One region of the Terribacillus sp. DMT04 genome, then DNA from elsewhere that is predicted to be linked to it. Evidence: riboswitches for the same ligand, from Rfam matches in the RefSeq annotation. Region 1 holds a riboswitch; each other region holds the start of a gene.
The links. Region 1 has a riboswitch for S-adenosylmethionine ahead of KS242_RS14975 (LLM class flavin-dependent oxidoreductase). Riboswitches for the same ligand answer to the same signal wherever they lie in the genome.
Positions count from the first base shown of each region.

Region 1 (3,126 bases):
TTCCGCTTCCATCTTCGCATGTTCTCCTTCAACCAAGCTTTCCAAGTCATTCACTCGCATCCGAATAATTTGTATAACTTCATCATTTAGCAGAATAACCGGCAACTCCTCCAGATAGTAGAAGAATTGATGACAAAATTCCCTATCTATCAAGTTAGCAGCAAATAATTCCTCTTGGATAACACCCTTATAAAACAAATCACTCTCTTCAAGCGTGACCCCTAATTCTTCTTGTACTTCGCGCAAGCCGCCGGTTACAGGGGTTTCGCCATTTTCCAAATGACCCGCTGCGGTAATGTCGTATTTCCCGGGAAATTCGCTTTTATTGAAGGCGCGCTGCTGTAGATAAATGTATAGATCTGTACCATCGTGTTCGACGAACCAGCAATGAAACGTTTCATGCCAATCCCCGTCCCGATGCACTTCTTCTCTTTCTTTCACGCCTATCTCTCGGTGCTGGTCATCAAAAATTGTCAATAGCTCCATGTTAGGCCCCCATACTATACCTTTACTCTTCATCTTTAATGTAAGCGATTGCCTGTGTGTTGTCTACACACATTCCCAATTAAATGGAGTTTTCGCGCATTTCCTCGACCAGCGGTATGACGTCGTTTGCAAAACGTTCCATTTCCCGCAGCTGTGGGGAAAATTGCAGCAAAAGCAAACTAACGCCTGCATGTTCATAAGCAAGAATCCGCTGCGCTATTTGCATTGGCGTTCCAACTAGATTCGGACGCAGTCCTCTTGCAGCAACAGCATCGTCGCTGATGATACTTTTTTGTGCTAATTCTTCCTCTGTTACATATGCTTCGTAGTCGACGCCGGTAATCCGTTCCCATTCTTGATAGGCTTCTTCCTCTGTCTCACGACAAATGACATAAGCAGTCATACCAAACTCGGTAAAAGGCTGCTTGCCAGCAGCTTCCCGGCGAATTTGCATGTCAGCTACCATACTAGCTGTTTCCTGTACCGTACCGCCTTTCATCACGTAAGCATCGCATGATTCCGCAATGGTCTGCCGCAAATAGTCGCTCTCTCCGCCAGCGTACAAAGGCGATATTTCTTTTTTGTTCGCAGCTGGGAGATAATCGATATGCTGGACTTGATAATATAATCCATCATATGTGTAACTGCCCGCTGCCCAAACACCGCGCAGCACTTCAAAAAATTCCTCTGTCTGCAGGTAAAATTCCTCCGTTCCGGCTATATCACCAGCTTCTCGCTTTTGTTCTTCTTCCCGAAGAAAAGATACAACCGCAAGTGAAAATCGACTGTTGCTAATCTGATCAATAGTCACTGCTTGCTTAGCAGCTTCCACTGGCTGATCAATACTCGGCCGAACTGCTGCCATGATATGCAGTTTATTTGTTGCCTCTGCCACAGCGCTAGCTGTTTCCCAAAAATCCAGCTGCTGATCTGCATTCTTTCCTTGGTATAGGTAGGTATCAGGAAGAAATACAGCATCAAAACCACTGCGTTCTGCCATGCGCGCTGTTTCCTTTACACATAACAAGCTAAGAGATGCCTCATCCTCCACATGCCGCAGCCAGCTGTTTGTTACTGGCTGCCAATACGCATATTTCATGTCTATTACTCCTTTTGCCCATAGGAAATCCTACCGAACGACACATCGATCCTACTAAAAAAGCTTCTTCGATAAGAAGAAGCTCGTTACTTGCAGCCGTCGTTATCTTATCACGCAGCTTACATAAAGCTGCAGGTCGTAGCACCTTCCTGCAGGACTGCCCTCCTGCAGTGGGTTGCCGGGCTTCATCGGGCCTTTCCCTCCGCCACTCGTTATAAGATTTCTTATGAATTGTCTTTTCTACTATACCAGAATAACAGCAGCTGATTCAAACAGAATAACCCCGCTGCTTGTAAGTCTCCATTAAAAGCTGGAAGCCATTCTGTCTGGCTTGCTCATCATAAACCGGACTTGTCAGCATGAATTCCACATCGTGGCCATAATATTTCTGCAGTTCCTCCAGCTGCTGAAGCACTTCAGCTGGGGTGCCAATGACCATTGTTGCTCTGTTATCTTGCAGCCGTTCTTTTTCATAAGGAGATAATTTGTACGCTGCAGCTGTGTCTGGACGCAGCATCCCGTTTACAGGTCTACCCTGTTCTTGCAAAAGGGATGCTACTTCATGGCTTTTCGCTAATGCTTCTGCTTGTTCATGCGTCGCAGCACAGAATAAGAACAAGCTGATTAACGCTTGCGGCTTCCCTGCCTCCTGCTGAAAAGATTGTCGGTACATTTCCAGTACAGCTGTATCTTTTTCTCCGCGGATAAACTGCGCGTAAGCAAATCCTATGCCGTGATAAGCAGCAAGGCCTGCACTGCCTGCACTGCCGCCCAACAGCCAGACAGCAGGCGCTGTCTGAATGTCTGGCATTGCTTTTAATTCTCCAAAGCGATGCTTTTCCTCATTCCTTATATTCAAGTAATGAAGCAGATCACGTATTTGGCGGTCATACCAATCCTCCGGTACGATTTTATGCTCTTGCAATGCTCGTTTAGCAGCGGGCATACCGCCTGGAGCACGTCCAATTCCGATGTCAATTCTTCCTGGATGAAGTGCTTCAAGTAGTCGCGCGTTTTCTGCCACTTTATAAGCACTATAGTGGGACAGCATGACACCCCCGGATCCGATTCTAATTCGTGACGTTCTGCTTGCCAGATGCGCCATCATGACTTCTGGACTGCTATGTCCTAAGCTGCCCCCATGATGTTCTGATACCCAGAAGCGCTCGTACCCCAGCTGATCAGCCAGCTCTGCTAAACGAGCTGTCTCCTGTAGCGCTTCTGCCGCATTGCCATCTTCTTTAAGACGAGATTGATCCAATATACTAAGCTTCATATTCTTCACTCCCTGCCTTTATCATAGCCGGTGCGAAAGACTTTTAAAAACATTCCGTTTTTCTGTATGCTAGTAATGTCAGAACAAAAGGAGGCTGGTTTTGTGATTGGGTTTATTGGATTAGGAATTATGGGAGAAAACATGGCAGCTAATCTGCTCAAAAAAGGAGAGCAGTTAGTTGTTTATAACCGTACGAAAGCAAAAGCACAACATTTAGTAGACAATGGTGCTGTCTGGGCAGAATCACCTCAAAAAGTTGGCGAAC
Region 1 is NZ_CP077639.1:2,884,638-2,887,763, forward strand. Features, by position in the region: gene KS242_RS14970 (NUDIX hydrolase) at 1-486, opposite strand, end outside; gene KS242_RS14975 (LLM class flavin-dependent oxidoreductase) at 566-1,585, opposite strand; SAM riboswitch class I at 1,690-1,806, opposite strand; gene KS242_RS14980 (LLM class flavin-dependent oxidoreductase) at 1,854-2,861, opposite strand; gene KS242_RS14985 (NAD(P)-dependent oxidoreductase) at 2,964-3,126, shown strand, end outside.

Region 2 (3,126 bases), 1.3 Mb from region 1:
GTGAATAACTACCTATCACCTTATAAAATTCAAGTTAATCTTAATAGCTTGCTAGCAGGTTATGGTATACAGCAGCTAGAACAAGCACAAACTCCAGCACAAGAAACAACGGAGCAGAAACAAGTACAAACTCCAGCAACAGAGCAAACAGGAGTAAAAGCTCCAGCACAAGAAGCACCTAAGCAAGAAGAAGTACAAACACCAGCACAGGAAGCACCTAAGCAGGAAGAAACAAAAACTCCAGCACAACAAGCACCTGAGGCAGAAGAAGTAACAGCTCCAGCAGCACCGAAGCAAGAAGAAGCAGCTGTACCACAAAAAGAAGAGCAAGCAACAGAAGAGCAAGCACAGGCTCCAGCTCAAAAGCAGCAACCTGCAGCTGACAACAAGCAAACAGAAGAAAAGCAAGCAGCAGAAGGCCTAAGTGCTTTTGAACAACAAGTAGTAGAACTAACAAACCAAGAGCGTGCAAAGAATGGTCTTAGTCCTTTAAAAGCAGATGTTGAACTAAGCAAAGTAGCACGTGCAAAATCACAGGACATGGCTGACAATGGTTACTTTGACCACAACAGCCCAACTTACGGTTCTCCGTTTGACATGATGAAATCTTTCGGTATCTCTTATAAAACTGCAGGTGAAAACATCGCCCAAGGTCAAAAGACACCAGAAGAAGTAGTACAAGCATGGATGAACAGCCAAGGTCACCGCGAAAACATTATGAACCCTGATTACACAAACATCGGAGTCGGATATGTCGAAAACGGTAACTACTGGACACAGCAATTTATTGGCAAATAATTCTGATTACTATATAATGAAAAGCAGCCGTAGTTATTGCGGCTGCTTTTCTTGTATGTAGGAGGGGAAATCATGGATCTGATATCCTTGCTTGCAGAAGAAAAAATCAAGCAAGCAGAAGCCAATGGTGAATTTCGCAACCTGCCTGGCGCGGGTAAACCATTGGAATTAGAGGATTTGTCTGGGGTGCCGGAAGATATGCGGATGAGCTATAAAATCTTGAAAAACGCAGGATATATCCCGCCAGAGATGCAGCTGCAAAAAGAGATTATGAGCATGCGTGATCTGCTTCGATCTTGCATCGATGACGGGGAACGAGCAGCTTATCGAAAAAGGATCAGCGAGAAGGAAATCCAATATGAAGCGCTGCTTGAGAAGCTTCGTCAGCACGCACCAGGTGCCCTCAGGCAATACCAAGACCAAATAGAACATAAACTAACCTAATTATATGGTACTTTCTTATCATGAGAGGTGGAGGGACTGGCCCTTTGAAGCTTCGGCAGCAGGCAGTAATGCACTGTGCCAATTCCAGCAGACGATATGTCTGGCAGATAAGAGGAGCGATTTACCTTGGATAAGGAGCCTCTTCTGTTAAGCAGAAGAGGCTTTTTTACATAGAAAAGAGGAGCTGAACAAAATGCGTAAACAAATCATTCTGCAAGCTTTTGATATGACAGCCGCCATGCATAATGCGCATGGTCTATGGAAACACCCGGAAAGCAGAAGGCACCGCGAGTATAAATCGCTCGACTATTGGATTGAGCTAGCGCGGCTTTTAGAGAAAGGGAAGTTTGATGCGGTGTTTTTTGCCGATGTTCTAGGGGTTTATGATGTGTATGGAGGAGATGAGGCAGCAGCCTTGCGCGATGGTGTGCAAGTGCCGCTCAATGATCCAGCTTTTGTCATACCGGCAATGGCTGCCGTAACAAAGCACTTGTCTTTCGCTGTTACGGTAAGCACTTCGTATGAACAGCCGTTCCATAATGCCCGTAAGTTTTCGACACTTGATCATTTGACCAACGGACGTATTGCATGGAATATTGTTACGTCGTATTTACCGAATGCAGCCCAAAATTTTGGCTTGGAAAAAATGGTCAAGCACGATGAACGTTATCAAATTGCCGATGAATTTTTAGAGGTTTCTTATAAGCTGCTTGAAGATAGCTGGGAGGAGGATGCTGTCATTGCAGACCCGGAAAGCGGTGTGCTTGTTGATGCTGCAAAAGTCCATCGCATCAAGCATAAAGGCAGTTATTTCTCCGTGGAAGGACCGCATGTGAGTGAGCCTTCTCCGCAGCGAACGCCAGTGCTTTACCAAGCTGGCACTTCAGAGAAGGGCAGGGATTTTGCTGCAAAACATGCGGAATGTGTTTTTGTAGGGGGACCGACACCGGAAAAAATTAAGTATTATATAGAGGATATTAAGTCGCGGGCAGAAGCTTACGGCAGAAGGAAGGACGAGATTAAAGCATTCACCTTCCTGCAGGTCGTAGTAGCTGAAACGGAAGAAAAAGCTTACAGCAAGTATGAGGAAATAAAAAAATACTGGAGTGCCGATGCAGCTAAGGCGCAATATGGCGGTTCAACGGGGTATGATCTGGCTGCTTATGAGAATGAAGAAGATTTATTCACATATAAGCATACTGAACAAGGACAATCTCGAGCGGCATATCTGACAAAAGACGCTGCACGACCATTTACGGTTAAAGAGATTCAGGAAAAATTCAGTAAACCTGCTGAGATGGACATTTTTGTCGGCAGTCCGGAACAAGTAGCAGATCAAATAGAAGAATTCTTTGTTCGCAGCGGAGTAGATGGATTCAACCTGACACATTATATTACACCAAAAGATTTGCAAGATTTTGTCGAGTTAGTTGTTCCAATTCTGCAGGAGCGCGGGTTATATAAAAAAGCGTACAAAGAGGGTACTTTTCGAGAGAAACTATACAACCACCCGTACCTCCAGTCTGGACACCCAGCAAAACAAAGGAAGAGGAGCTGATAGTCAGCCCCTCTTTTTTCTATTCCAGATAAGTCAATGTGCCGCTGCCGTCTTGGTAAGAGATGGTGGCCAGCGCACCATTGATCATTGTCAGCTGGGGCGGCATATGGCCAATATCGGCATCATAAATAATAGGTAGTTCAAGTTCGGCTGCAAATTCATGAATCATTTGTTCAATTGTATAGTCTTCCGTAGAGGTGCTTCTGGCAGGTCGTCCGAATATAGCACCGCTTGCCCCCTCAAACCAGCCTAATTCTCGTAAATGCCAAAGATTTCGATAAACTTCAGCTGTCCCCCAGTCGCCCCATTCCAAATAAACAATGGTG
Region 2 is NZ_CP077639.1:821,529-824,654, forward strand. Features, by position in the region: gene KS242_RS04410 (CAP domain-containing protein) at 1-798, shown strand, start outside; gene KS242_RS04415 (DnaJ family domain-containing protein) at 871-1,242, shown strand; SAM riboswitch class I at 1,255-1,356, shown strand; gene KS242_RS04420 (LLM class flavin-dependent oxidoreductase) at 1,436-2,800, shown strand; gene KS242_RS04425 (S66 family peptidase) at 2,820-3,126, opposite strand, start outside.
Region 2: it holds a riboswitch for S-adenosylmethionine, as region 1 does, so the genes downstream of both, KS242_RS04420 (LLM class flavin-dependent oxidoreductase) here and KS242_RS14975 (LLM class flavin-dependent oxidoreductase) in region 1, are expected to answer to the same signal.

Region 3 (3,126 bases), 590 kb from region 1:
TCTTTCAGCTCTCCTGACAGTGCCGCTTGCACCATTCTTCTCGTATACGTAAGTTTCATTCTCGCGCCTGTGTGATAGTCGCCGCCAGTCCAACCTGTATTCACGAGATACACCTCTGCATGGTGTGTGCTGATCTTATCGCCTAGCATCTCTGCATAAACAGCGGGTGCAAGCGGAAGGAATGGAGCGCCAAAACAAGTAGAGAACGTTGCTTCTGGTTCAGTAACACCTCGCTCTGTGCCGGCAAGCTTACTCGTATACCCACTTAAGAAATGATACATTGCTTGTTCGGTCGTCAGTTTGCTGATAGGGGGAAGTACTCCGGTAGCATCAGCAGTCAGAAAAACGATTGTCTTCGGTTGACCAGCCTTGCTTTTTGGAAGGCTTCCTTCTATATAATCAATCGGATAAGCGGCACGGGTGTTTTCAGTTACCGACCCATCATCATAGTCACATACGCCATTCTCATTTACCGTGACGTTTTCAAGGATAGTGCCGAATTTGATTGCTCCGTGGATTTCCGGTTCTTTCTCAGCAGATAAGTTAATGCACTTAGCATAGCATCCGCCTTCTATGTTGAAGACGCCGTCCGGAGACCACCCATGTTCATCATCTCCAATCAAAGGGCGATTGGAATCTGCAGAAAGTGTTGTCTTGCCTGTGCCTGATAAACCGAAGAATAAAGCTGTATCTCCGTCTGCTCCGACATTGGCAGAGCAATGCATGGGCATGACTTCCTGCTGCGGCAGTAAGAAATTCATAACAGAGAAGATGGATTTCTTCATTTCACCGGCATATTCTGTTCCGCCGATAACGATAACACGCTGTTTGAATGATACAACGACAAATGCTTCCGAGTTTGTGCCATCAACAGCTGGATCTGCTTTCACACCAGGTGCCGAAATAACAGTGAAAGCAGGTTTATGTGCTGCCAGCTCTTCATCAGATGGCCGGATGAACAGCTGATGAGCAAATAAATTGTGCCACGCGTACTCATTGATTACTTGAATTGGTAAATGATAACGTTCATCCGCTCCAGCAAAACCCTGGAAGGAGAAAACTTCTTCTTGAGCCTGTAAGTAATTCACAGCCTTATCTAATAAATGCTCAAATATTTCTTCGCTGATGGGCTGGTTCACTTTACCCCAGTCTACTTTATTTTCGGAGAGTTCGTCTTGTACGATAAATTTATCCTTAGGTGAGCGTCCAGTATACTTTCCGGTAGCTGCTCGCAAGGCGCCTGTTTCTGTCAGACGCGCTTCATGACGGGATAGTGCCGCCTCTGTCAGCTGTGCCACAGATAAGTTTCTTTTTACATTTGGCTGATTGCGTAATTCCTCTAAAGCTGCTGCTGCATGCATCATTCGCATTTAAGATCCCGCCCTTTGTTTTGTTTAATTTATAATAGTATAACACATTAAGATATTAATACATACTATTTTAAATTGCAATGAAAATGTCAAATTGGAACGTATAGCAATCCCTATATACACAGTCGGTATTTGTAGGATTTTATTGACTTATGGGCGTTGTTTCGATAACATAAGTGCGAGCGGAAACACTCTTATTCAGAGTAGGCGGAGGGACAGGCCCTAAGAAACCCGGCAACCGTCACAACACGTGAAATGGTGCTCAACCTGAGCAAGGGATACCTTGAACGATAAGAGAGGGAATAAGCCAGCCTTCTGTTATGCATAGAAGGTTTTTTTCATGTCACGGCTTAATACTAAAAAAAGAGCAATACTAATTGTAGTGCTCTTTCAAACCTTCACCCATTATCAAGTTTCTTAATAACATACTTGGAAAGAGTAGAACTTCCGTATTAATTGTAGTTGAAGGGGGATTTGGCAGAATGACTGCTAATCGTCGATTATTTACCTCAGAATCCGTTACTGAAGGCCACCCGGATAAAATCTGTGACCAAATCTCGGATGCTATATTAGATGAAATCCTGTCCAAGGATCCAAATGCCCGTGTTGCTTGTGAGACAACAGTGACCACAGGGCTAGTGCTTGTCGCAGGTGAAATCACGACAAGTGCTTATGTTGATATTCAAAGTATCGTGCGCAACACGATCAAAGAAATTGGTTATACCCGTGCAAAATACGGCTTTGATGCTGATACGTGTGCTGTTTTAACAGCAATCGATGAGCAATCCCCTGATATTGCAGGCGGAGTCAATCAAGCATTGGAAGCTCGCGAAGGGCATATGTCAGACGAAGAGATTGATGCAATTGGTGCTGGCGACCAAGGATTAATGTTTGGTTATGCCAGCAATGAAACGCCTGAATTTATGCCGCTTCCTATTTCGCTTGCTCACCGCCTTTCCAAGCAATTGGCTAAGGTGCGGAAAGATGAGGTTGTGGACTACTTGCGTCCAGATGGTAAAACACAAGTAACAGTAGAATACGATGAAAATAATCAGCCGGTGCGGATTGATACCATCGTCATTTCCACACAGCACCACCCAGAAGCAGAACAGGCGCAGATTCATGCTGACTTAAAAGAGCTTGTCATCAAGCCTGTTGTTCCTGCTGAATTGCTGGATGAAGATACAAAATACATTATTAACCCGACAGGACGTTTCGTTATTGGGGGTCCTCAAGGTGATGCTGGTTTGACTGGCCGTAAGATTATCGTCGACACGTACGGTGGCTATGCACGTCACGGAGGCGGTGCTTTCAGCGGAAAAGATGCTACAAAAGTGGATCGTTCCGGAGCTTATGCAGCGCGTTATGTGGCGAAAAATATCGTCGCAGCTGGTCTTGCAGATAAATGTGAAGTACAGCTTGCGTATGCAATTGGTGTTGCTGAACCGGTTTCTATCAGTATTGATACATTCGGAACAGGCAAACAAACGCAAGAAGCTTTGGTGAATGCAGTACGCGATCTATTTGATTTACGTCCAGCTGGTATCATCAAGATGCTGAACCTGCGTCAGCCAATCTACAAAGATACAGCTGCGTACGGTCATTTTGGACGCACAGACAAAAACTTCCCTTGGGAGCAGACAGACAGAGCAGCACAGCTGAAAAGCTATACATTCGCATAATCTGTTAAAAGCAAGAGCGCAATTTTCGCTCTTGCTCTTTTTGTGCCGGCACCCATATTCTTGATACAAGATTC
Region 3 is NZ_CP077639.1:2,295,545-2,298,670, reverse strand. Features, by position in the region: gene pckA (phosphoenolpyruvate carboxykinase (ATP)) at 1-1,370, opposite strand, end outside; SAM riboswitch class I at 1,562-1,667, shown strand; gene metK (methionine adenosyltransferase) at 1,853-3,052, shown strand.
Region 3: it holds a riboswitch for S-adenosylmethionine, as region 1 does, so the genes downstream of both, metK (methionine adenosyltransferase) here and KS242_RS14975 (LLM class flavin-dependent oxidoreductase) in region 1, are expected to answer to the same signal.

Region 4 (3,126 bases), 1.5 Mb from region 1:
ACAGAGATGGCTGCGCCTCGATTGGCCGGTGCCAGTGTAGGCAAGATGGCTGACAGCGGTACAAAAGCTGCAATAGCTGCTCCAAAAAGAATGGCGTTCAGCAGGAGCATAGGGATATTCGCCCCAAATGCAACCGGAATATAGTAATAAAGCAAAGAACAAACAGTTGCACCGACACAGCCAAACCAGCGAACTACCCGAAGCCAGCCGATTCGGTCACCGAGCATACCAAATAATACCCCTGCCACCATATTACTTACAGACTGGACAGCCCAGAGCTGCAGCCACTGGCTTGTGGTAATATCCAAGAAACTAGTGAAGAAGCCTGGCATCACAACAACAAATCCATACCAGCCAGCTGTATTAATAGCACGCAGCAAACCACCTGCTGCAACACGCGGACTTTCCCATAGAATTGTAATTCCTTTCAATGCTTCTGCCCATTTATTACCCTTCACCTGGTCTTGAATCTTAATCCCCTGCCGGTCTTTATCATCGACAAGAAGCACACCTAAAGCACCGCCGATAATAATCCAGATAAGTGAACTCCACAGCGTTGCCATTTCACCGGCAAGTGGCAGCAAAATGCTAGGGTAGTACGAACCAAGGAACCCGATCCCGCCTGCAAACATAAAGAAAAACCAACCCATAGCCGTTGCCAGCTTGTGCTTTTCGGTACGATAAGCAATCCACACGATAAAAGCAAAAGCAAACAAAGGATATCCGAACCCGCGCAGCCCATACATAAGCACCATCATTGAAAAACTTTCTAAATACAGACCGAAGTAGAGAAAGCCTATTTCAAAAAGCACCCATGTAAGGAGACCTAACAGCATTGTTTTTTTCGGGCCAATTACCTCACCAAGTACTCCGGCAAGCCAAGAAGCAAATGTAAGTACAATGCCATAAGCGCTGAACATAATGGCAGATTGATTAGCAGAAAAACCTATGTCGACAACATACTTTGATAAAAATGCCTGCTCAATTCCGTCACCAGTCATAAACAACAGTATTGCAAGCAGCCCGCCGATAATTTGAATCGGCATTCCGAACAACTTCTTTTCCGCTAACAGAATCCGCATTACTTCTCCTCCTTTATTTCACTAAGCTAACAGCATCATTACGCCGAATCGCTTCGAGAAGGTGATTCGACTGCTCCCTTAATCTGGCGGCTGTTTCTTTTTCGGTAATTGGCTCGGTTGGATTGTCTTTCAAAATGTGCTGATCACATATATAAACGCCTTGCAAGGACTCTCCCTTTAAATTAGCGATAAGCGGCTTTAATGCATAATCAATTGCTAGCAGATGTGCTGGGCTTCCACCTGTCATAATCGGGAGTACAGGTTTGTTCGTAAAAGCACCTTGAGGCAGCACGTCCAGTAACGCCTTCAGCACCCCTGTATAAGAAGCCTTGTAAACCGGCGATGCAATAATGAGACCCTTCGCAGTCTCAATTGCTTTGCCAGCCTCCACAATTGCAGGACTGTCAAATCGCGCATAAACTAAATCCTCTGGTTTAAAATCAGTAATACTGATTACCTCTGCTGTGTAGCCTTGCTGCTTCGCCAGCTCACCTGCATAAGCAGCCGCCAGCAGCGACCTCGACTTTCGTGATGGACTGCCAGATAAAATAATAATGTCGGTCATGTTTCTTCTCCTCCTTTTTGGGTTAGAGTGACGAAACGAAAAAAACTCTCTTTTCCGAAGAAAAGAGAGCTTTGAGAAATCGTCCGCACTCTTATCTTCCAAGAAATTAATCTTGCTGGATTTAGCACCTTTCTGACAGTGTCAGAGGTTGCTGAAGCTTCAACGGGCCAGTCCCTCGGCTTCTCTTGATAAGAACTATATGAAATTAATTTACATGATACGTGGGCTGGAAAGGAAAGTCAATGCAATTGTGCAAATATTTTAAAAATAGCGCTTTACTCATTTAGTAAGGGAAAAGCACTTTTACTTGAGGCAAACTTAAGAAGGAATCTACACAGCTAACTTTGAAACGAAAACTAATAGAGAAAACTAAAGCTTACTATACCGGCTCACATTCAGTAGTATCCCGACAGAACTTAAGGTCAGTGTCAGCGAGGACCCTCCATAACTTAAAAATGGTAGGGTTATGCCGGTCACAGGAATCAATCCGGTGACGACGCTGATATTTATCATTGCCTGGATGGCAATCATCCCTGTAATCCCTAGGGCTAGCAGACTGCTGAATCCATCAGGTGCACGCAGCGCAACTTGAATTCCCCGCCACAAAAACAGCAGGAATAAAAGCATCACACCAGCTCCGCCGATGAAACCAAGTTCTTCGGCCAAAATAGCAAAAATAAAATCTGTTTGCGGTTCAGGTAAATAAAAGAATTTTTGCAAACTGTTTCCTAAACCTAGCCCCATAAGCCCTCCTGGTCCAATAGCGTACAGCGATTGAATGATTTGGAACCCTTCTCCCAGCGGATCTTCCCAAGGATCCAAGAAAGCGGTTATACGCTTAATTCGATAAGGAGCTGACAAGATTAAGGCTGCAAAAGCCCCTGCTCCCAGCACGCCTAGTCCGACAAAATGGGAAATCCTCGCCCCGCTAACGAGAATCATTACCATACAGGTGAGTACAAGGACTACGCCTGTTCCAAGGTCAGGCTGAAGCATAATCATTCCGAATGCGGTAAAGACAAGCAGCAGCGAAGGAAGAAACCCTTGCTTCAAGGAAGTAATATACTTCTGTTTGGCTGATAGATAGACGGCTAAATAGATGATCAAGCCTAGCTTCGTAAATTCAGAAGGCTGAATACTGAATGCTCCGATTCCAATCCAGCTTCGTGCTCCGCCCCGCACCATTCCGATACCTGGTATGAGCACAGCAATAAGCAAAAGGAAACAAATCAGCAGAAGCACTTTCGCATATCGGCGCCAATTCTCATAATGCACCCTGGAGATGAGCAGCATGGCAGCCAGCCCTACTCCAGCAAACAACAACTGTCGCTTGGCAAAGAAGAAACTGTCATCGAATTTATAACCCGCCCAAATTGCTGAAGCACTGTAAACCATAATGATACCGACTGTCAGCAAACCACCAATAGAGAATAGCAACAGCCAGTCCGTCTTTGGAAGATTACTTTTACGCAAAGAAAA
Region 4 is NZ_CP077639.1:1,396,390-1,399,515, reverse strand. Features, by position in the region: gene KS242_RS07525 (MFS transporter) at 1-1,082, opposite strand, end outside; gene ssuE (NADPH-dependent FMN reductase) at 1,096-1,647, opposite strand; SAM riboswitch class I at 1,736-1,842, opposite strand; gene spoVE (stage V sporulation protein E) at 2,017-3,120, opposite strand.
Region 4: it holds a riboswitch for S-adenosylmethionine, as region 1 does, so the genes downstream of both, ssuE (NADPH-dependent FMN reductase) here and KS242_RS14975 (LLM class flavin-dependent oxidoreductase) in region 1, are expected to answer to the same signal.